DNA from 3 places in the Shewanella sedimentimangrovi genome. Region 3 is predicted to be linked to each of the others. Evidence: predicted binding sites of a transcription regulator. Region 3 holds the regulator's gene; each other region holds the start of a gene.
The links. Region 3 encodes LexA, which represses DNA repair genes until DNA is damaged. Its sites were predicted from a motif close to TACTGTATNNNNATACAGTA; they were not measured.
Positions count from the first base shown of each region.

Region 1: a site for LexA is predicted at 3,050-3,069, ahead of JYB85_RS11275 (DNA topoisomerase III). Genes of this name have one in related genera too.
Region 2: a site for LexA is predicted at 5,466-5,485, ahead of imuA (translesion DNA synthesis-associated protein ImuA). Genes of this name have one in related genera too.

Region 1 is NZ_CP071502.1:2,589,749-2,597,674, forward strand. It holds gene JYB85_RS11265 (alpha/beta fold hydrolase) at 1-508, shown strand, start outside; gene JYB85_RS11270 (DUF4250 domain-containing protein) at 774-968, shown strand; gene JYB85_RS11275 (DNA topoisomerase III) at 975-3,038, opposite strand; gene purF (amidophosphoribosyltransferase) at 3,174-4,688, opposite strand; gene JYB85_RS11285 (CvpA family protein) at 4,727-5,215, opposite strand; gene JYB85_RS11290 (SPOR domain-containing protein) at 5,321-5,932, opposite strand; gene folC (bifunctional tetrahydrofolate synthase/dihydrofolate synthase) at 5,935-7,191, opposite strand; gene truA (tRNA pseudouridine(38-40) synthase TruA) at 7,293-7,926, opposite strand, start outside.
Region 2 is NZ_CP071502.1:1,958,406-1,966,331, reverse strand. It holds gene JYB85_RS08465 (error-prone DNA polymerase) at 84-3,182, opposite strand; gene JYB85_RS08460 (Y-family DNA polymerase) at 3,182-4,759, opposite strand; gene imuA (translesion DNA synthesis-associated protein ImuA) at 4,759-5,445, opposite strand; gene JYB85_RS08450 (MGMT family protein) at 5,585-5,941, shown strand; gene JYB85_RS08445 (DUF3108 domain-containing protein) at 5,955-6,722, shown strand; gene JYB85_RS08440 (class II glutamine amidotransferase) at 6,743-7,531, opposite strand; gene fadE (acyl-CoA dehydrogenase FadE) at 7,773-7,926, shown strand, end outside.
Region 3 is NZ_CP071502.1:4,059,587-4,067,512, reverse strand. It holds gene JYB85_RS18170 (hypothetical protein) at 1-100, opposite strand, end outside; gene JYB85_RS18165 (SURF1 family protein) at 119-880, opposite strand; gene JYB85_RS18160 (DUF2909 family protein) at 879-1,094, shown strand; gene JYB85_RS18155 (cytochrome c oxidase subunit 3) at 1,103-1,978, opposite strand; gene JYB85_RS18150 (cytochrome c oxidase assembly protein) at 1,975-2,541, opposite strand; gene ctaD (cytochrome c oxidase subunit I) at 2,542-4,131, opposite strand; partial or broken gene coxB (cytochrome c oxidase subunit II) at 4,183-5,292, opposite strand; gene JYB85_RS18135 (cell division inhibitor SulA) at 5,681-6,187, opposite strand; gene lexA (transcriptional repressor LexA) at 6,184-6,807, opposite strand; gene plsB (glycerol-3-phosphate 1-O-acyltransferase PlsB) at 6,958-7,926, shown strand, end outside.

The DNA of each region.
Region 1 (7,926 bases), 1.5 Mb from region 3:
TGTGCTCAATCCCTTTTTCGCGGTGCAATTCAGTCAGATGCTGGATTACAACAGCAATCCGCTGTTTGCCGTGCTGCACGAGGCCATCTATTGTCAGGACCAGGCGTCCGACTGGGCCGCCCACAGGGTAAGAAACGACTATCCCGAGTTTCACTACGATGCCGACAAGCCTTTATTGCTGACCGGAGAAATGATTTACCCCTGGATGTTTGAGCAATTTGCCAGCCTTCGCCCCCTGCGCGATGCCGCACACCTGCTGGCAGCCAAGCAGGACTGGCCGGCGCTCTATGACGAACAGCAACTGGGGCAAAACCAGGTACCCGTCGCAGCGGCCATCTACAGCGAAGACATGTTTGTCGAGATGGAATACAGCCTGGCCACGGCGGCCAAGGTCAAGGGACTGCGCTACTGGCTGACCTCGGAATATGAGCACAATGGCATCCGCATGGATGGCGAACGGGTGCTTGACAGGCTAATCGCCCTTAACCGTGGCAAGCTGCTGCGCTGAGCCAATGGCGTAAGCAGATGATAAAGCCCATGACTTGCCGATAAACCGAGCTGATTCAGTCTCGGTTAAGGCTCGTGGGGCACAATCGCAGTGTTCCAACCGTTCCGTGAATTGATCATTGCTTTCAGAGCAAGCCCGTTTTGGCTTGCTCTTTTTTTTTTTGCTTGTTGCGCACTGCCAGGCCTTCTGCCCTCGCCTGTGGCTTGCCCGGGCCAGCACGCTGACCGATACTGTGAAAGAGCCTTTCACAAGGAGACCCAAGCAGATGGATATTCACAATCCCCAAGCCCTGGCGCCGGAAATTTTGCTGGGCATAGTCAATGAGAAATTGCGGCTGCAGTGCAAGGACAAGGCCGAACTCCTGTACGAGCTGGATATGGATGGCGCCGAGCTGGACAGGCGTCTGGCCCGCTGCGGCTATCGTTACGATCCGATCAGCAACCAATATCGAGCCAAATAACTTAGCTCAGGCAATTGCACTGCTACGGCTTTTGCCTGCCCCCGTCCCTTTGACAGCACTTCTCCTTGTGCTGCTACCTGCTGCAGCGCCTGTCTTGGGTTTGGCACTATTACCTTTCGCAGTGGTTCCTTTGCCAGAATAGCTTTTAGAAGAATTGCCTTTGGATGAATAGCCTTTGCGTCCACCCCGGCCCTTTTTCCAGGCGGGTTTGGCGCTCACGCCGGCTAGCGCCATCGGCACACTGGCGGCCGCCTCGGCGATCAGCCCCTGCAACTGCTCGGTCAAAGGTGCCATAAAGGCCTGATAAGCCAGTTCCCTGTGGCTGATGCCGTTGAGCCGGCTTTCCCACAGCGCCGTCATATCGGCCGTGGTGGCCACCTCGGGCAGACTGGCGATAAGCCCCTTGCCGGCGTCGGTGGCCAATATCTGCTTGCCCTGGCGCACAAGAAAGCCCCGCTTGAACAGCAGTTCGATAATCCCCGCCCGGGTCGCCTCTGTGCCCAGACCATCGGTTTCTTTGAGGATTTTCTTGATGTCGGCCGACTGTACGTAGCGGGCAATGCCCGTCATGGCCGCCAGCAGTGTGGCATCGGTAAAATGCTTGGGGGGCTGGGTTTGCTTGCTGAGCAGTTCACCGCGCTCACAGTGCAGCGGTTCATTGGCATTGAGGGCCGGCAGGTTTGACTGCCCCTCATCGTCTTCCTGCTGCTGGCCGAAGAGCGGCTTCCAGCCGGGGCGGGTTATCCGTTTGGCCTTGCTGCCAAAGCGGCCACCGGCGATTTGCAGCAGCACCTCGGTCTCATAATATTCATGGTGGGGATAAAACTGTGCCAGGTACTGGCGGGCAATCTGCAGATACAGTTGCCGCTCCCTGAGCGCCAGGCTTGCCAGGTTGGCAACCTTCTCGGTCGGCACTATGGCATGGTGGGCATCCACCTTGCTATCGTCCCAGGCCTTGGACACCCGTTTGGGATCCGGCGCATCCATACCCGCAGTCAGCTCGGCGGCGCCCTGGGTTATCGCAGCCAAGGTGGTCGGCACCTGTGCCAGCTGCGCCTTCGGCAGATGGCGACTATCCGAGCGCGGATAGGTGATAAGCTTGTGTTTTTCATAGAGGGCCTGGGCGGTATCCAGCACCTCCTTGGCACTCATACCAAAGCGCTTGCCACAATCAATCTGCAGTGCCGACAAACTGTAGGGTAAGGGCGGCGCCTGTCTTTTGGGTTTGGTTTCCAAAGTTAACAACTGCGCCGGTTGATTGCCTATGCTGTCCACCACCTTTTGCGCCAGGCGCTGGGACAAGACCCGTCCTTCCTCATCCATGTAGGGCTGACAAGCTTCACTCGGTTGCCACTTGGCACAAAAGCGCTCACCCCGGGTAGTGATGATATGGGCCAGTACCTCGTAATAATCCCTGGGCTGGAAATTGGCTATCTCGGCATCGCGGCGCACCACCAGTCCCAGCAGAGGTGTCTGCACCCGGCCCACGGACAATACCCCCTGATAGCCCACCTTGCGCCCGGCCAGGGTATAGGCCCGGGTCATGTTCATGCCATAGAGCCAGTCGGCGCGGCTGCGGGCCAGGGCCGAAGTGGCGAGCGGCACAAATTCCTTGTTGGATCTTTGCTGCGCCAGGGCCCGTTTCACCGCTTCGGGGTTGAGATCGCTTATCAGCAGCCTGCGGGTGTTGGCGAGCCTCGCCGCATCGACACCGGCAAAGGACAGCACCTCGTCCACCAACAACTGCCCTTCCCGGTCGGGATCGCCGGCATGCACTATGGTGCTTGCCTGTTTCAGCAGGCGCTTGACCACCGCCAGCTGCCCCTTGGCACTGGCTTTGGGCACCAGTTGCCAGCGCTGGGGCACTATGGGCAAGTGTTCAAACTGCCAGGATTTGAAGGCGGGATCGTAGGCATCGGGCTCGGCCTGCTCAAGCAAGTGGCCAATGCACCAGGTGACGCAATCGCCGTTACCGAGCTGGATATAGCCGTCGCCCTTGGTGTGTGGCTTTGGCAACACATCGGCAATGGCCCGCCCCAGGCTGGGCTTCTCGGCAATATAGAGGATCATGGCGTTTAAAGCACTGGATGAATTTACAGTAAAATGTAAACCAGCTGCGCTGACAAGGCAAGTTGGCCCCAGGGATCCGACCGCAAAAACAACAACGCCGGTCACTGGGACCGGCGTTGTTCAAGCCAACATCTATCAAGGATGGCAGACGTTGTGCAGCTCAAGGTTGGTGCCAATATCCTTGTTGCGATTGGCCTTGGCGTCATCGTTGCGCAGCTGGGTCAGGTGATCCAGGTAGGCCTGATCCACATCGTTGGTGATGTAGTGACCATCGAATACCGAGGTCTCAAAGCGCTTGATCTCCGGATTCTCCATACGTACGGCTTCCACCAGATCGGTCAGATTCTGGAATATGATGCCATCGGCACCAATAAGCTTGGCAATCTCATCGGCATCACGACCATGAGCTATCAGCTCGTTGGAAGTGGGCATGTCGATACCGTACACGTTCGGGAAGCGGATTTCCGGGGCCGCAGAGGCAAAGTACACCTTCTTGGCGCCGGCTTCACGGGCCATTTCGATGATCTGCTCTGAGGTGGTACCGCGCACTATGGAGTCATCCACCAGCAGCACATTCTTGCCCTTGAATTCGGCGTTGATGGCATTGAGCTTGCGGCGCACCGACTTCTTGCGCTCCTGCTGACCGGGCATGATAAAGGTCCGGCCAATATAGCGGTTCTTCACGAAACCCTGACGATACGGCAGGTCCATGCAACGGGCAATTTCCAGCGCGATATCACAGGAAGTTTCGGGAATAGGGATCACCACGTCAATGTCATGGTCATACCATTCTTTCTTGATCTTCTCACCCAGCTTGGCGCCCATGTTGACCCGGCTGGCATACACAGACACCTTGTCTATGGTGGAGTCCGGACGGGCAAAATACACGAATTCGAAGATACAGGGTGAGTAGCTCGGCGTCGCGGCGCATTGGCGAGTAAACAACTGACCATCGAGGGTGATGTACACGGCCTCACCGGGGGCCACATCGCGCATCACCTCAAAGCCGACCGCGTCCAGGGCAACACTTTCGGAAGCCACCATGTACTCGGTACCATTGGCAGTTTCGTGCTTGCCGAGCACCAGAGGACGAATACCATAGGGGTCGCGGAACGCCACCAGGCCTTCGCCCACTATCATGGCCACCACGGCATAGGCACCACGGGTCTGGGCATGCACCTTGGTCACAGCATCAAACACCTGTTCACTCGACAAATGAGCCGTTTGCACCTGCTGCAGTTCATCGGCCAGCAGGTTCAACAACACTTCGGAATCCGAGGTGGTGTTCACGTGACGGCGTTGCTGCTTCAGACGCTCGGCCAACTCCAGGGTATTGGTCAGGTTGCCGTTATGGGCCAGAGAAATACCGTAGGGCGAATTGACGTAGAAGGGCTGAGCTTCGGAGGCACTGGAGCTGCCGGCGGTGGGGTAACGCACATGGCCGATGCCGGCGTTACCCTGGAGACGTTGCATATGCTTGGGCTCGAACACATCACGCACCAAGCCGTTGGCCTTGCGTAATCTGAAAGCGCCACCATCAACAGTGACTATGCCGGCCGCGTCTTGACCTCTGTGCTGAAGCACGGTCAAGGCATCATAGATGGTTTGGTTAACCGATGAATGGCCAACAATTCCGACGATACCACACATGTGAGAGTTTCCTCGTATTTAAGATGTGATTGTATTTTTTATATTTTGGGTACAAAGCTCGAGGTATTTTCCAGGTAATGGAAAAACCACTGGATGACCACCCCAAACTCGGGGACCAATCGCGACGCCTTCCACCATGGGGTATTGGGCGCGCCGGTAAAGGCATCCAGGAAAAACAGCATGGCGCTGACGATCAAAGCGCCGCGCAGGGCACCGAAACACAGGCCAAGCAGCCTGTCGGTACCCGATAATCCGGTTTTGGCCACCAATTGGCCAAGAAGATAATTGATGAGCGCGCCGAGGATGAGGGTGGTGACAAAGAGTATGGCAATGGCAACGCCATTGCGCAGCATTTCGTCGGCGATCTGGGTCAGTTGCTGTGCGAGATCCAGATAAAACTGGCTGGCAATGAAAAAGGCCGCAAACCATACCACCAGAGACATGGCTTCTTTGGCAAAACCGCGGATCAGACTGATTAAGGTCGACAATCCGATGACAAAAATGATGGCGTAGTCAATCCAGACCATGGAATGGGCTTTCCGGCACAGGCTTCAGGACGGCGCGATTCTAACAGAGAAGCGGGAGATTCTCACCCCCGCGACGGCAAATAAATTGTTCGTAAGTGGCAACACTCAGCTTTCCAGTGGATCGTAGGCTACAACCTTGCCCTTGAGCTGGGTCAATTTTTCCACCTCGGTAAGCAAACGAGTGAGCTTCTCCTGGGACACATCTGGACCGATATACACCTTGGTCAACTTACCATCCACGGGCCTTGCCGGCAGGGTGTAGGCGCTGAAGCCGGCCTTGCGCAGTTTTTTCACCAGGGCCTGCACATTGGCGGCGTTGCTGAAGGCGCCCAATTGCACCGTCCAGGCCGCCTGCTTGGCACTGCGCTGGCTTTGGGTCTGTACCGGCTTGGCCTGAGTTTGAGGCTGAGCCTGCGCTGTTTGCTTGACCTCGGCCTCCGCAGGCTTGCGCTCTGGCTCTGGCTCGGCGGTGGCGGTTTCAGTCACCGATTCATCGGCCGCAGACGGCGCACCCGCATCGTCATCCTCAGCCAGACTCTCGGGTTCAAACTGACTGGCGGGCAACAGCTCGGCACTGGCCTCCGGACGCAGGGGGATCTCGGCGAACTGCTCTTCCACCCGCGCCTTTTTGCCATCAAGAATATCGGGCAGGAAGATAACCCCCAGGGCCACCAACACCACGGTACCGACCAAACGGTTATGAAACTGACTCGACAAACCTAGTTACCACCCATCAACGACTTGAACCCGGACACAGTGTAAAAGGAGCCAAACACAATTACCACCTCATCCTTGCCGGCTTCTGCAAGCACGGCATCCCTGGCCTCGTCCATCCCGGCAAAACAGCGAACACTGGCACTTGCCGGCAAACAATCGCGCAAGGTGTCGGCGCTTGCCCCGCGCTCACCACCCAGGCTCACCAGATACCAGTCACTGATGACGGGGGTCATAATCTGCATCACGCCGGCGATATCCTTGTCCTTGAGCATGCCGCACAGGGCGCGGATGCGTTTGCCGTCATAAGCGGCAAGTTGTTTGACCAGGAAGCGGGCCGCATGGGGATTGTGGGCCACATCGAGGATAATGTCAGGCGCACTGGCAATCTGCTCCATCCTGCCTGTGAGCCGCGCCGCCGCAATGCCCCTGGCAATCTGCTCATCACTTATGTTCAGTGGCAATTGCTCAAGCACCGCAATCACGGTTGCGGCATTGGGCAGTGGCAACTGGGGCAAGGGTAAATTCTGCAGGCTGCGCTGCCGGCCCTGGAAGTGCCACAGCGTGCCATCGTCACCATAGGAAAACTCCTGACCCACACGGTAAAGCCTGGCGCCTTTTTCTGCGGCAACTTCGATTACTGTATGGGGCAGATCAGCTTCCCCCACCACGGCGGCCTTGTCCTCGCGGAATATGCCCGCTTTTTCACGGCCAACGGCCTCGCGGGTGTTGCCAAGGAAGGCCTGATGGTCCAAATCCACCGCGGTGATCACCGCCACATCGGCATTAATCAGATTAGTGGCATCCAAACGCCCACCCAAACCCACTTCGAGGATCACCACATCCGGCTTGGCGGCAGCAAACAGCATCAGCCCCGCCAGGGTGGCGTATTCGAAAAAGGTCAGGGAAATCTCACCCCGGGCGGTTTCTATGGCGTCGAAGGCGGCTATCAGATCGGCATCGGCAGCGTCTTTGCCCCCGATACGCACCCGCTCGTTGTACTTCAGCATATGGGGTGAGCTGTATACCCCGACACTGTAGCCGGCCCCCGCGAGCACAGATTCCAGCATGGCGCAGGTGCTGCCCTTGCCATTGGTGCCCGCGACCGTGATCACCAGACTGTCCGGCAAGCTGTCCACGCCCAATCGCCTGGCCACGGCGGTCACCCTGCCAAGGCCCATTTCAATTTCGGTGGGATGAATGGAGAGCTGGTAATCCAGCCATTGCTGCAGGTTCGAATCCCTGCCGGGGCGCTTTTCCATAGAAAACAAACTCGGTTGAATTGGGCGCGTGTTGGATATCAAGGTTTATTAACAATGCAAGCCGCGCCCGGATGGCTCAAAAATTAGCACAGGGACAAGGTTCAGTCCAGCATGAACAAAGGACCCAATGCCAATTTAGGTATTTGAAATTCTTCGGGATAAGTCACATCCACCAGATAGAGGCCATGGGGCTTGGCCGTGGCTGCAGCCAAGGTTCTGTCCTTGGCTTCAAGCAGGGTCGCCATCCAGTCCAGGGGCTGATTGCCAAGACCTATTTCCAACAGGGAGCCAACAATATTGCGCACCATATGGTGCAGGAAGGCATTGGCCTGGATGTCCACTATGATGTACATGCCCTGGCGGCTGACACTGACCTTGTGCACGTTGCGAAACGGGGTCTTCGACTGACAGCCGATGGCGCGAAAGCTGGTGAAATCCCGCTCCCCCAGCAGCACCTGGGCCGCCAAATGCATCTTTTGCTCGTCTATGTCGCCATGGTAATGACTGACCCCGTGACGCAGGATCCCGGGGCGGAAATTGTGGTTGTATATAACATAGCGATAGCGCCTGGCGGTGGCGGAGAAACGGGCATGAAACTCATCGCTCACGGGTCTGGCCCAGCGCACGGCCACGGCATCGGGCAAATGCACATTCACTCCCAAGGTCCAGGCCCCTTCCTTGCGTATGGCCTGAGTATCAAAATGCACTACCTGGCCCGTGGCATGGACACCGGCA
Region 2 (7,926 bases), 2.1 Mb from region 3:
GGCTCCGTCATTGAATGGATTTTGCCATTGAAAGGGATCAGCCGTTGAATGGCCACAGCCAGGGTATTGAGGCCCGCCTGCGGCTAATGAAAGTCCCGGGATGTTACCAGCAAATCGGCCATCAGGGCGGAAATATCTTCCAGGCGCCCGGCAATCACATGGGTCACCCCATCGGCGTGTTCCACCACTCCATCCACCTTCAAAATTGTTGATGTCAAATAGGGTTTCCTCTGGGCCCTGGCGGTACCCATCCAGACCACCAGATTAATATTGCCCGTCTCATCCTCCAAGGTAATAAAGGTGACTCCCGATGCTGTGCCGGGCCTTTGCCTTCCGGTCACCAAACCGGCCACCCGCACCACCTGGCCGTGACGACAGTTTGCCAGTGCTTTTGCGGTCAAACATTTTGACAGCAGATTGCGCTCGCGCAGCAGCAATAAGGGGTGGCGTCCCAGGGTCAGACCCTTGCTGTCATAGTCGGCCCGTAAACAGTGCACCTCATCGGGCGCCCGCAGCTGCACCCGGGTATCCAGTGACAAAGGCTCATCGAACAGCGGCAAGGACGCCTGGCGGGCAGCCAGTTGCCAGCGGGCCTGGTATCTGTGCCCCGCCAGTGCCTTGAAGGCATCGGCTGCCGCCAGGGCCTCCAGCTCGCGGCGCCCAAGCAGGGGTTCAAGCTGCGTCAACTGCTCAAATCCGGCCGCAGGGCGCTTATCAAGCACGGCTGCCATGGTTCGGCGGCTCAAGCCCTTGACCATGCGAAAGCCGAGGCGGATGGCAAAACCAGATGCAATCGGCGTTAAATCGTTATCCCACTGGCTGTGATTGATGCACACATCCAGCACTGTCACCCCATGGCGCCGGGCGTCCTGTAGCAGTTGCGACGGGCTGTAAAAACCCATGGGCTGGCTGTTGAGCAAGGCGCAGCAAAAGGCCGCCGGAAAATGATGCTTGAGATAGGCAGACACATAGGCCAGCAGCGCGAAGCTGGCGGAATGGGACTCGGGGAAACCGTATTCGCCAAAGCCGCGTATTTGGCGGAAGATCTGCCGGGCAAAGTCCTCGCTGTAGCCCCGTGACTGCATGCCCTCCAACAGCTTGTGTTCGAACAGTTCCAGCTTGCCGCTCTGCTTCCAACTGGCCATGGCACGGCGCAGCTGATCCGCCTCACCACCGGAAAAACCGGCCGCCACCATGGCCAGTTTGATCACCTGCTCCTGGAATATCGGCACCCCCAGGGTGCGGCTCAGCACCTCACGCACCGCCTCGCTGGGATAGGACACGGGCTCTAATCCCTTGCGCCGCCGTAGGTAGGGATGCACCATATCCCCCTGAATGGGCCCGGGTCTGACTATGGCTATCTGGATCACCAGATCGTAATAACAGGCCGGCCGCAGCCGCGGCAGCATGGACATCTGCGCCCGCGATTCCACCTGAAACACCCCTATGCTGTCACCGCGGCTGAGCATCTCATACACCTCGGGCTGCTCCGGGACTATGCTGCCCATACCAAAGGGCCCAACGTGGCGCCTGAGCAAGGCAAAACACTTGCCTATGGCTGTCAGCATGCCGAGCGCCAGCACATCCACCTTGAGCAATCCCAGGCTTTCGAGATCGTCCTTGTCCCACTGGATCACCGTTCTGTCCGCCATGGCGGCGTTTTCCACCGCCACCAGCTCGCACAGGGGACCGGCGGAGATCACAAAGCCGCCCACATGCTGGGACAGGTGCCGGGGAAAGCCCAGCAGCTGGGACACCAACCCCGGCAACAGGGCCTCGGGCCCCTGCCCCGGCAACTGGGCTTGCAACTGCTGTTGCCAGGGGTTAGCGGGATCGCGCCTGTCCACCGCCTTCACCAGTCGCGCCAGCAGTTCCCGGTCCAGCCCCAGGGCCTTGCCGACATCGGCCATGGCACTCTTGAAGCGGTAGCTGATCACGCTGGCGGCGAGGGCCGCCCGCTCGCGGCCGTACTTGCGATAAATGTACTGGATCACTTCTTCGCGGCGCTCATGTTCAAAGTCCACGTCTATGTCCGGCGGCTCCTGGCGTTCGCGGGAGATAAAGCGCTCAAACAGCATATTGACCCGGGTGGGATCCACCTCGGTGATCCCCAGGCAATAGCAAACCACGGAATTGGCCGCCGAGCCCCGGCCCTGGTGCAGGATCTTGCGCCGCCTGGCAAAGCGCACCAGATCGTAAATGGTCAGAAAAAAATACTCATACCCCAGCTCGGCGATAAGGGTCAGCTCGTGTTGATACTGGCTGCGCACCGCCGCCGGCACCTTGAGGCCAAAGCGGCGCCTGGCCCCGCGGGCCACTTCCCGGGCCAGATAAGTTGCGGCACTCATACCGGGGGGCACCAACTCGCCGGGATACTCATACTTCAGCTCGTCGAGACTGAAGTCACAGAGATCGGCCAACATCAGGCTGCGGGCCAGCCAGGGGGCGGGATAACGCCGAGCCAGCAGGGATAAGGGTTTGAGATAATGCTCGCCGTTCTGACTCAGCAGCCCCTGGGCCTGGTCGAGACTGGTGCCGTGGCGGATGCAGGTCAGCACATCCAAAAGGGGCTGGCGTGCCAGGCAGTGCATGCGCACATCGCCGCCGGCCACACACTCGATGCCGCTGCGGGCCGCCAGGGTCTTGAACGCCGTCAATGCCAGGCTATCTGCGGCGGCCAGGCTGTGCTCGGCCAGCAGCGACAGCCGCTCGCCAAATACCTGCTGCAGGCTTGCGGCGGTTTCCAGCCAGGTGGCCGGCAGGGCCTCCCCGGCCTGCAGGCAATCCCGGGGCGGTCGCCACAGCAAGAGGCATTGGCTCAGGGCCTCACCATCGGCGACAAAATCCGTCAGGGCAATGTGGTATTCCCCCTTGGGTGCCCGGCGCCGGGCAAGGCTTATCAGGCGGCAAAGCTGACCATAGCCCAGGCGGCTGGTGGCCAGCAGCACCAACAGGCCCTCGGGCAGGCGAAAGTGGGCGCCAATGATGAGTTTGATATCGAGCCCCTTGGCGGCCTCATCTTTGGCGGCCTCATGGGCCTTGACCACCCCGGCCACCGAGCACTCATCGGTCAGCGCCAGAGCCTTATAACCCAGGCGTGCCGCCTCGGCCACCAGCTCGGCAGGATGGGAGGCGCCGCGCAGGAAACTGTAGTTGGAAATGGCATGCAGCTCGGCGTACATCAGAACCACCCGTGCAGGTACAGGCCGAGATCGCCGTCGATCCGGCTGCGAAACACCCAGCACAGGCCGCCGTCCCGGTGGCGGGCCAGGTAATAGTCGCGCTGTTGTGGTTGCTGTTGCCACCAGGGGCTGCGAAAGCGCTCGGGCCCCCGCAGCAATACTATGTCGTCGGCGGTAATGGGGCTCGGCGCAGGCAAGAGCCAGGCAGGGCGACAGGCCAGCCTTTGCCTTGGGCTGAGTCCGCCTCCCTCGCAGGGCTCCCCGGCGCCGTGGGCTTGCCAGGCGGATTCAGGCAACAGGGCATCCCGGAAACTGAGGCGCTTCAGGCTCCGGGCCCCAAGTCTTGCCTCCAGCCGCGCCAGCAGGATCTCCTGCTGCTGCTCTTTGGCCATCAGCCCCTGGCTCTTGGTCAACTGGCGTCTGGGAACAAAGCGTCTGGCCGCCAGGGTCAGGGCCACCACGGGCTGACTCAGGCTGTGGCGTTCCAGTTGCAGCCGGCACAGACTCAGCAGCGCCTCGGCCTGATACTCGGCAAAGGGATAGCTCAGTTCCAGTTGCAAAGGGGCGGCGTCCGGATCCCGATAATGCAGGCTCAGCGTCAGCTGCTGCAGCGCCAACTGCCGCTGGCGCAGATACAGGGCCAGTTCGGCAAACATGCGCCCCAGCACAAACACCAGTCCCTGCAATTCACAGGCCTCGAACAGCAGCTCCTGCTTGTGCCTGTAGTGCTCCGGCAAGCGGTAATACTCCAGGGGCTGGGGCAGATCGCCCCTGATCCTGGCCAGCAGACCGGGCAGCCCGGGGCCGAAGCGGATCCCAAGTTCGGCGGCGGGCAACGCCAGCAGCATTTGCAGTTGCACTATGCCCATGCCGGCAAGGCGCGCCAGGCTGTCATCATCCAGCGGCAGCATCTCAACCGGCACGGATCCCAGCGCCCTTGTCAGCGCTTTTGCCTGCGCTGCAGAATCGCTTGGCGGCGCTTGTGCGGCATCGGCGGCTGTAAGGTATTTGGACTCCTGCGGCCACCAGCCCCCTCTGGAACCATTGTCAGAGCCACTGCCTGAGCCACTGTCAGCACCACTGCCAAAGCCGTATGCAGTCAAGGGGCTGTGACGGGCAAGCAACTGGGCCGACAGCGGCGTGGGCCCCAGCGCCAGGGACACGCTGAACCCCAGCGTCTCGAAGCGGCGGCGACAGGCCAGCAGCAAGGGCGGGAGACCGCCGAAGATCTGCGCCATGGACCCCACTTCCAGCAACAGGCTGTCGGGGCAAAGGCCCTCCTGTCCCGGGGGCACCACCCGGGCACTGAAGCTGTAGGCCTGGCGGCAAAGAAATTCCCGCGCCTGCTGCGCCAGAGCCGCCGACCCGGGAAAGGCCTCCAACGCCGGGGCCAGCAGGGCCGCGGTGGCCATGCTCTGGCCCGGCGCTATACCGGCCGCGCGGGCGATATCGCAGCGACTCACAATGCGGGCTTTGGCGGGGTCGTACAGCACCATGGCCCGGGAAGGCTCCAAGCCATGCCGGTAACGCAGAAAGTCCAGCTGCCAATGAGGCAGGTACAGCGCCAGAAACAGCATCAGCCCCAGGGCCCCCGGATCAATTGACCCACAGGTGCATTGGCGGGCAGCAGCCTGTCATGGAGCGCCAGGTTCAGTGACACCTCCCCGGCGCCGCCACGGCGCTTGAGCAGACGGAGCCGCACCTGTGCCCCTTCGCCGGGCTCCAGCGCCAGCTTGAGCGGCACCGGATGGGCCTCTTGCTGGGATGGCAGGCAGACTATGCCGAGACTCTGGCCTTTTTCACTGGCCAGTTGCAGACGCCTTGCTTCACTCAGACTCAGGTGCGTCAGCCAGGCGAGCACCAGCTGGCAGCCGCCACTACTCAGCGCCTGCTCCATGGCCCACAGCTGCTCCTTGCGATCCCGGCTATCAACCCAATAGAGCCGCTCTATGGCTATGCCCTGCTGCAACAGGTATTGGGGGACGGGCAACAGCGGCGGCGCCACCAGCAGCACCAGGGCATCGCTTTCATGGCTGAGCGCAGCCAACAGAGGCGACAGCAGCGCCAGTTCCCCGAGCCCGGGATGGGGACAGATGAGTTCGCACACCCCCTGCCGCGGCCAGCCGCGGTCAGGCAACAGGGCATCAAGGCTGTCAAAGCCGCTGCCATGGCCTGGCACCAGCGGCGCTATCTCTTGCCCAACCCAGATATCCTGGCGTGCCAACAGTGATGGCAAGGCATGCACTGACTGTCGCTCTCCCATATCGGCTCCCATCAATCAAATACTGTGTTTATATACAGTATAGATAAGCAGGCATGAAACGCCAAGCCCCTTGCAGGACTAGGCAGCCGGGATGGCAGCCGCTACACTGCCGCCACAGGACAACAGCACGGGAACCGCCATGGACTCCTCTTTACCCACCCTGGGCATGAACGAAAAAATCTGGTTAATAGTGGCCATGATCCCCGAGGGCAAGGTCTGCAGTTATGGCCGGATCGCCGATTATGCCGGCCTGCCTGGCCGGGCCCGCCACGTCTCCAAGGCACTCAAGCTGGCGCCTTGCGCACTGGGGCTGCCATGGCATAGAGTCATTAATAGCCAGGGCAAAATCTCCTTTCCACTCGACACTGAGGGTTTCCGTGAGCAGCAGGAATTGCTGCGGGCCGAGGGTGTGACAGTGAACCGGGGCAGGATTGCCTTGTCTGAGTATGAGTGGCGCCCGGATCTGGCGACTCTGGTCATGGCCATGCCTTTCTGACTCAAGGAGTTTTATGCGTACTACTTATATACGTACTTTTATGCGTGCATTGGTGTTTGCGCTGACCGCGCTGCTGAGCCTGGCACTCCCAGGAGCCTGGGCCCAAAGCCCACTGGCACCCCAAAGTGCCGAGTACAAGGTATTTTACGGTGACATCGAACTGGGTCAGGCCAGATACATACTGCCGCCGCCCGACGGCAACTTCTACCAGTACCAATTTGATTCCAGCCTGAGCCTGCTGGTACTGAGCGACATGCGCCATATCCGCACCGAATTTACCCTGGAGGGCACCAATCTGTCCCCGGTGCGCTTTATGCACCAGCGGGAAGGCACGGGACCGAATTTCAATGAGCAGGCCGCCTTTCTCAAGGCCCAGGGCGTGGTGCACAGCCGTTATAAGGATGAAAAGGCCAAATTGCCCTATGAGGGTGAGCTGCACGATCCCATGACGGTGCAGTTGCAGCTGCGGTTGGATCTCAGCGCCGGTAAGGAACACATGCTGTATCGTCTGGTGAAGGACAATGAAATTGACGATTACGAGTTCAAGTTGGTGGCCAAGGAGCAATTGATCCTGGCCAGCGGCAGCTATGACACGGTCAAACTGGAAGTGGTACGCAAGAACAACAAGCGCCAGACCTTTATCTGGTTTGCCCCATCACTGGCCTATCTGCCGGTGCGCCTGACCCACTTCGAAAAGGGTGACAAACAGCTGGACATCCAACTGCTGAGCCACCAGTTCAGCGAGATGCCTCCCCAACTGGCCAATAGTCCCGCGTCCTGATCTTTGGCAGGCAGCGGGCATTAGCCCGGCTGCCCCTCACACAACAGCTCGCCCCTGGCAAACAGCTTCCACTGCCCCGGTGTCATCAACTGCCAGGCCTCATTGTCGGTCAGCGGCCGGGTGGCAATGACGGTCACCACGTCTTTGGGGGTGGTTTCCTTGTCAAAGTCGATGACCACGTCCGTGTCTATCAACTTGGCCTTGCCAAATGGGGCGCGGCGGGTGATGTGACACAGGTTATTGCTGCAAAAACACAGCAGGTGCTCACCATCTGTGAGGATCATATTAAAGACGCCCAGGGTGCGGATCTGCTCTGCCAGCGCCGCGGCATAGCGAAACACCGCCTGCATATCCTCGGGCGGGGTATCGCCAAAGTGCTTGACCAATTGCTCCAGTAACCAGCAAAACGCCAACTCACTGTCGGTATCACCCACGGGGCGGAAGCGGCTGACGGGAAAATGTGGCAGATAATCACTCAACTGACCGTTATGGGCATAGGTCCAATAGCGACCCCACAGCTCACGGCTGAAGGGGTGGGTATTTTCCAATGCCACCTCACCGCGGTTGGCCTGACGAATGTGGCTGACCACTACTTCGCTCTTGATGGGATAGGATTTGATCAGTCTGGCAATAAGGGACTGGCTGGAGGGATGGGCATCCTTGAAGGTGCGACTGCCCTTACCCTCGTAAAAAGTAATACCCCAACCGTCCACATGGGGACCGGTCACGCCGCCACGTTCGGCCAGGCCTGTAAAGCTGAAAACAATATCAGTGGGCACATTGGCGCTCATGGCCAGCAATTCACACATCTTTTCCAAAACCCTGTCAGCAAAATGCAATTAACTGATTGTAACCCCTGGGCTTGTTTATCGGAAAGCCGTGACCCTCCAAAAAATTTAAACAATTGTTTGAAAATCACTTGTGTTCCCTTGCGCTTGGGTTTAATTTTACTGCAACACAGGTCTGACCACAGACTATAATTGTGATCAGAAGCGCGTTAATTTTTGCAGACCCGTGGTGGACACAGGTCGCGTTACAAGGAGAACTACAGTGATTACCCTACTCTGGATCATCGCGTTTATCGCGGTCTTGGGTGCCTGCGCTTACCTGCGGGTATCCCTGCTGACTGCCACCTTCGCGGCAGCCATAATGATGACCGCAGGCTGGACCCTGGATTTGGTTGGCACCACAGGCGGCATTATCT
Region 3 (7,926 bases):
AATGCTGACTCAATACCAGTTTGGCCAGAACCACCGGCACCACAAAGGCCAGCAGTAACAGAACCAGTGGGCGCGCACTCTTGCGTTGACGGGAGGTCATCAGTCTCTCCTCTTGCTGTTATTGTCCCGGGAACTCCCCGGTGCTTGTTAATTCCTGTGGTGGTCTGTCCTGCTTGGTGGAACGCCACCAGGCCCACAGGCTCAAGAGCAACAGGGCCGAGGCGAGCGCAAACCACTGCACTGCATAGCCCAGATGCTTGCTGGCTGCCATTGGCATGGGCAGCCATTGTCTGGGCAATTCGGCGCCAGGCAGCTTGTCTGGTTGCAATACTGCCTGTTGCAGCGGCAGCGCCAGATAACGCTCCAACTCCGCCAGTTCCAGATTCTGTATCCGGGTCACGGCGCCGATTTCGGGTCCCAATCCTGGACTGAGCGGATTGCTGTGTCTTTGATACAAGCGTCCGCTGAGGACTACAGGATCTGGCGGCACAGGCACGTCCGGCAGCAGATCCCGGGTGGCCGGCGCAGCGATAAAACCCTGTTCCACCAGAAGCTTTTTCTGTGCGCCGCTATCCAGGACCCGGTACACCAGATAGCCTACTTTGCCTTGATAGACCTGGTTATCCAACAGCAGTACAGGGCTGAGAAAGCGCCCTTCGACCTTGAGCCTGTATCCTGTCAGTTCCGATTCTGGCATCCGCTCCAGTTCCGCCAAGCTCAGTTCCCGGTCTTGCCTCTGTTCCATTTGTCGAGTCAACAGCGTCTTTTCTTCAGCCCTCGACAGTTGCCACAGTCCCAGCTTGACGAGCACCACAAACAGTCCCAGAGTAAATAACACTAACCCCAGTCGACTCGCCGAAACCGTTACAGGAAACTTCATGACACCTCTGCTGTTTAAACTCGTGCTGGTATTGCTGCTTCTGGTGGTGCTGTTCAACCTGGGGCGCGCCTTCTTTGTGATGGTCAAAGGTGAATCCACCGCACCCATGAGCCGCTATCTGGGCCGCAGGGTGTTATTTTCGGCCCTGGTCATAGTGCTGTTGCTGGTGGCCCTGGGAATGGGTTGGATCCAGCCCAATCCCAGGCCCTACTGATCCCCAGATCAGAGTACGTACACAAACAGGAACAGGCACAACCAGACCACGTCCACAAAGTGCCAATACCAACTGCCTGCTTCAAAGGCGAAGCTCTTGCCCGGAGCGAAATGGCCTTTCAGTACCCGGAAAAACAACACCAGCAGAAAGATGGTCCCCAGGGTCACGTGCATGCCGTGGAACCCGGTGAGCATAAAGAAGGTATTGCCGTAGACGCCAGATGCCAGGGTCAGGCCCATTTCCGTGTACGCATGCATATATTCCTCGGCCTGCAGCACCAGGAAGCTCAGACCCAGCAAGATGGTGATGCCCAGATACAGGGTCAGGGCGGTGCGTTTGCCTTTTTCCAGCGCCACATGGGCGAAGTGCAGGGTAAAGGAGGAAGTCAACAGCAGTATGGTGTTGATCAATGGCAAACCTTGCCATCCCATCGCCTGGGTGCTAGTGCCATCCGGTGTTTTTTCCAAAGGCCAAATAGCCTCAAAGGTGGGCCACAACACCTCGTGGGTCATGGCGTTGTTGGATGCGCCGCCGAGCCAGGGCACGGCAATCATCCGGGTGTAGAACAGGGCACCGAAGAAAGCGCCGAAGAACATGATTTCCGAGAAGATAAACCAGCTCATGCCCTGGCGGAAGGAGCGGTCCATTTGTCCCGAATAAAGCCCCGCCATGGACTCGGCAATGACGGTACGAAACCAGCCGAAAATCATGAACAGTATGACGGCGATACCGGCCAGCAGTATATAACCGCCGCCGGAGCCGTCGTTTTTGAGTTGTTGGACGTAACTGCCGGCACCGAAGGCAATTAAAAACAGCCCCAGGGCGCCAATAATGGGCCAGGCGCTTTGGGCTGGCACGTAATAGGGTTGGTGTTTGCTTGTCATTTTGCTGCTCCTGCCTTGGCAACAGCGCTGCCGCTGCGGGCGCTGATGTCGTAAAGGGTATAAGAGAGAGTCAAAGTCTGAATGTGCTCGGGCAGATCAGGATCCACGAAAAATATCAGTGGCAATTCCGCCTGCTGCTGAGCCGCCAGTGTCTGTTGGTTAAAGCAAAAACATTCGGTCTTGTTGAAATATGCGGCCCCTTGCCCCGGCGTCACGGACGGAATCGCCTGACCCACAATTTCCCTGGAAGACAGGTTGTGGACTGTGAATGCCGTGCGCACCAATTCGCCCGGATGGATCTGCATCCGTTTGACCTTGGGATCAAATGACCAGGGCATGCCCGGTTCGACCCGTGCCAGAAATTCCACCTGCACGGTCCGCTGCTGATCTACCTGCATATCGGCATACTCAACAGCGGTCGAGTTGGTCTTGCCGTTGATGCCCAGTTGCTGACACAGGACGTCATACAGGGGCACCAGAGCAAAACCGAAGCCGAACATGGCCAGTGATCCCAGGGTTAACCCCAGGATCAGCTTGCGGCTGGAAGGCTTGGGGCCGGCCATTTACTTGACCTCGGGTGGGGTGCTGAAGGAGTGGTAGGGGGCCGGGCTCGGCAGAGTCCACTCCAGGCCTTCGGCCCCTTCCCATGGCTTATCCGCTGCCTTGGCACCGCCGCGGATACATTTGAGTACCACCGCCAGGAAGATCAGTTGTGACAGGCCAAATGCAAAGCCGCCGATGGACACTATCTGATTGACGTCGGCAAACTGCACCGAGTAATCGGGGATCCTTCGTGGCATGCCGGCCAAGCCAAGGAAGTGCATGGGGAAGAACAGCACGTTCACCGAAACCACAGAGCACCAGAAATGGATCTTGGCCAGCTTTTCGTCATACATGTGCCCGGTCCACTTGGGCAGCCAGTAATAGGCTGCGGCCATGATGGAGAAGATGGCGCCCGTTACCAATACGTAGTGGAAATGAGCCACGACGAAGTAGGTGTCATGGTACTGGAAATCCACCGGCGTAATGGCCAGCATCAAGCCGGAAAAGCCCCCTATGGTGAACAGAATTATGAAAGCCAGAGCAAACAACATGGGCGTTTCATAGCTGATGGAACCACGCCACAGGGTTGCCACCCAGTTGAACACCTTCACCCCGGTTGGTACGGCGATCAGCATGGTGCAGTACATGAAAAACAGTTCGGCAAACACCGGCATACCCGTGGTAAACATGTGGTGGGCCCACACCAGGAACGACAGTATGGCGATACTGGCGGTGGCATACACCATGGAGGCATAGCCGAACAGCTTCTTGCGGGCAAAGGTGGGCACTATGGCCGAGATAATGCCGAAGGACGGCAAGATCATGATGTATACCTCGGGATGACCGAAGAACCAGAAGATGTGCTGGAACATCACAGGATCACCGCCTCCGGCTGCGTCGAAGAAACTGGTGCCGAAATATTTGTCGGTCAATACCATGGTTACAGTTCCCGCCAGCACCGGCATCACAGCGATAAGCAGGAATGCGGTGATAAGCCAGGTCCAGACAAACAGCGGTAACTTCATCCAGGTCATGCCCGGTGCCCGCAGATTGACTATGGTGACTATCACGTTGATGGCACCCATGATTGAGCTCATACCCATGATGTGCACAGAAAACACAAACAGCGCTGTGCTGTCGGGGCTGTAGGTGGTCGACAGTGGTGCGTAAAAGGTCCAGCCGAAGTTGGGTGCCCCACCTTCCATAAACAGGGAACTTAACAGGATCAGGAAAGCAAAGGGCAAGATCCAGAAACTCCAGTTATTCATCCGGGGCAGCGCCATGTCCGGCGCGCCTATCATCATAGGAATCAGCCAGTTAGCCAACCCTGTAAAGGCGGGCATAACAGCACCGAACACCATGACCAATCCATGGACTGTCGTCATCTGATTAAAGAAGTTCGGCTCGACCAACTGCAGACCGGGCTGGAACAATTCGGCACGGATCACCATGGCCATGGCGCCACCCACCAGGAACATGATGAAGCTGAACCAAAGGTAAAGCGTGCCTATGTCCTTGTGGTTGGTGGTATAAAGCCAGCGGCGTATGCCGGTGGCGGGGCCGTGATGTTCATGGGTATCGTGCTCATGATCCTGCGTCACTTCGTTGATCCCTGAGGTAAGTTCGCGGCTAATTGAATTCATGTATTCCCCCTACTGCCCATGGTTGTTGACGTCGGCGGCCTGCACCGTGTCACCCGTGTGGTTATCCCAGGCATTACGCTCATAAGTGATAACCGCGGCAATTTCCTGAGCGGTGAGCTGTTTGCCAAAGGCTTGCATAGCCGTACCCGCCTTGCCGTTAATCACAATTTCCAGGTGATTGGCGACAGGACCGGTGGCTATGGGGCTGCCATTGATCGCGGGGAATACGCCCGCCAAACCTGCACCATTGGGTTGGTGGCAGGCAGCACAACGGGCCATGTAAATTTGTTCACCCTGAGCCATGAGGTCATCCATCGACAGGGTTTGTGTCAGCGAGGCTTGGGCTTCCGCCGCTGCCTGTTGAGCAGAGGCTTTCTGGGCCACGAGCCAGTCATCAAACTGGGCTTCGGGCAAGACTTCCACCACTATGGGCATAAAGCCATGCTGCTTGCCGCATAACTCGGCGCATTGGCCCCGGTAGATGCCGGGTTTGTCGATGCGGGTCCAGGCCTCGTTGATGAAACCCGGGTTGGCGTCCTTCTTCACCGCAAAGGCAGGCACCCACCAGGAGTGGATAACGTCATCGGAGGTCATCAGGAAACGTATCTTGCGATTGGCAGGCAAGACCAGCGGTTTGTCTACTTCCAGTAAGTAGTTTTCGCCTTTGGCCTCGTTGCCTTCGATCTGCTCCATTGGCGTGGACAAGATGCTGTAAAAAGCGATGTCCTGATCGAAATAGCTGTAATGCCATTTCCATTGAGAACCTGTGACTTGCACCGTCAGATCTGCATTGGAAGGGTCTTCCATGGCGATCAGGGTTTTGGTGGCCGGTATGGCCATGGAGATAAGGATAATGAAAGGGATAATCGTCCAGGCTATTTCTACCTTGGTGCTCTCATGAAACTGAGCCGCCACAGCGCCCTTGGACTTTCGGTGGTTGATCATGGCGTAAATCATAGCGCCAAATACCACCACCCCGATGGCGCAGCAGATGTACAGAATCGTCATGTGCAGGTGATATACCCTGCCACTGATTTCTGTCACCCCCTGGGTCATATTCAGCGACATGTCTGCCGCTGCCAATTGCGGTGCCATCAGCACCAGAACACAATACAACAATCGCTTCACAAGACGTCTCCTCTGTCAATTGCGAATCGCAACTACAAAGAAGAGTCACACAGTAAGTCTCTGCTCTATGCAAACTCTTCGGTTCCCAAAAAAGCAACGATGACTTCAAAGTGCGTTGGCGGTTTATCTTGTTCTATCTGTAGCCTACTGCCTTGCTAACCACGCCTGCACCTACAGCTGAATATATCGGTCTGATACACAGAGGGCCGTGGTTAAACAGGGCTCACTGCGACGACATAATCTATCCCGGATATAACAAACTATCGTTGTTACCCTGAACTACATTACTTGCAGTTTAAATATTGATCAAGATCACTTTCTTTTCTAATTAACTGAAAAAATTATTGAAAAAAAGAGCCCCACTGGGGCTCAAGGGGATGGAAGGGGATCAGTGCAGCGGTTGAAACTGGTTGGAAAGGGTCATGGGAATAGCGGCTTGGTGGCAAGGATTTCCATGAGAGTGAGCATTTACATCCTGAAATATGACGCCCATGGCAACCGCACTCTTGGCAACCAGCTGTAAGCGGCGTTCATCTCTGGGGGCCAGGCTGCTGCTCCAGCAAAGTACCGCACTGGAAGTGCCACTGGTCAGCGCTCTTTCCATGGCCCACAGGGTTTCCACTTCATCCTTGGCATGCACCAGTAAGACCCTGTCCATACGCACGCCGGCCTGGGCCAGGAGGTCTTTGTAGCCTATATTGGGCGGACTGATCAGCACTATCCATCGACCCTGATGACTCAGCTGCGCCAATTGGGGGCACAAGTGCTTTAGTTCGTTACGGCCCTGATCGCTGGTGGTCAGCATGCTGACTTCCGTATTGGCGCCGGCATTGTCAGCAGGCAGGTCGCGCCACAGGCCGGGATGGCGGGGAGCATTACCGAGCAGCTTGTTCATAACCAGTCTCCGTTACGGATGACACCGACCGCCAGACCTTCAATGGTCAGACTTTGGCAGCTGAGATCGACTTTTATGGGGGCGTAGGCTTCGTTTTCGGCATGCAGGTAAACCACATTGCCCTTGCGTTCGAAGCGTTTGACCGTCACATCATCTTCAACCCGGGCGACCACCACCTGACCGTTACGGGCCTGCTGCATCTTGTGTACCGCCAACAGATCGCCTTCGAGTATGCCTATGTCCTTCATACTGTCACCCCGAACCCGCAGTAAAAAGTCGGCCTGGGGGCGGAACATGGCTGGATCCACCTGGTAATACTGCTCCACGTGTTCCTGGGCCAAAATAGGCTCACCGGCCGCCACCTGACCTATCAGCGGCAATCCCTGATGCTCAGCGTCTTCATGTTCGTCGCCCGCAAGACGAATACCGCGGGAGGTGCCGGGCATAATTTCAATACAGCCCTTCTTGGCCAGTGCCTTGAGATGTTCTTCGGCGGCATTGGCACTTTTGAAGCCCAAACGTGTGGCAATTTCGGCACGGGTTGGCGGCATACCGGTATCGGCGATATTGCGTTTGATCAGGTCCAGTATTTCAGCCTGGCGCGGTGTCAGCGGTCTCATACTCATTCCTGTTTTTCTATACAGTTACTGTTAGTATATACAGTATTTTAAACAGCGCAAGTATTAACCAGTGTTTAGATTATTGGCACTGTGACTGTGTGGTCTGATATTCTATGCGGCTAACGAAGTGGCCAAGATTGCTGAAGAAGAATGTCAACCCAAGACTCGCTGTGGTATAGAACCCTCCGCTGGATCCAGAAAAAACTGGTGCACACCATAGTGGTGCCCCAGGAGCCTTTTGCCGATCTTAATCTTGATGCGGCACGCCCCCTGGTTTACGTCATGAAAACCGAATCGGTCAGTGATATTGCCGCCCTGAGTGAAGTCACCGCCAAGTTTGGCTTGCCAAGCCCCTATGAGTCCCTGCACTTGAATGGTTTGAGCAGTCCGAGGGTGGTTTGCCTTGAGGGGGCGAAACCCCTGTTTGGGCAGCGTCAGGGCAATGAACCCTTCCTCAATGCTTTTATGCAGTTACTGTCTGTCCATAAGCAAAAGCCGGAGCTGGATATCCAGCTGGTCCCGGTGAGCCTTTATTGGGGCCGGACTCCGGGCAAGGAAGATGACAGCATGCGCGCGGCATTACTGGAGCGGGAAAATCCCACCTGGCTGCGCAAGTGCCTGATGATATTGTTCCTCGGTCGTCACAACTTCGTGCAGTTTTCCAATGCGGTTTCCCTGCGTTATATGGCCGATGAACACGGCACCGACAAACGCATTGCCCAGAAACTGGCCCGGGTGGCCAGGGTGCATTTCCGCCGTCAGCGCAAGGTGATGACAGGTCCGGCTTTGCCTAATCGTCAGGCCATGTTCCATGCGCTGTTGCAGTCCGATAACCTCAAAAAGGCCATTGCCGAAGAAGCGGCTGCCAAGAAGGTATCCGAGGCCAAGGCTCGCGAAACGGCTATAGGTTATCTCGACGAGATAGCGGCCGATTATTCGGACAGCCTGGTGCGGGTGGCGGAGCGCATGCTGACCTGGCTGTGGAACAAGCTCTACAGCGGTATCAATATCCGCGGTGCCGAGCAGGTTCGTCAGCTGCACCATGATGGCCATGAAATTGTCTATGTGCCCTGTCATCGCAGTCACATGGATTACCTGCTGCTGTCCTACATCCTTTAT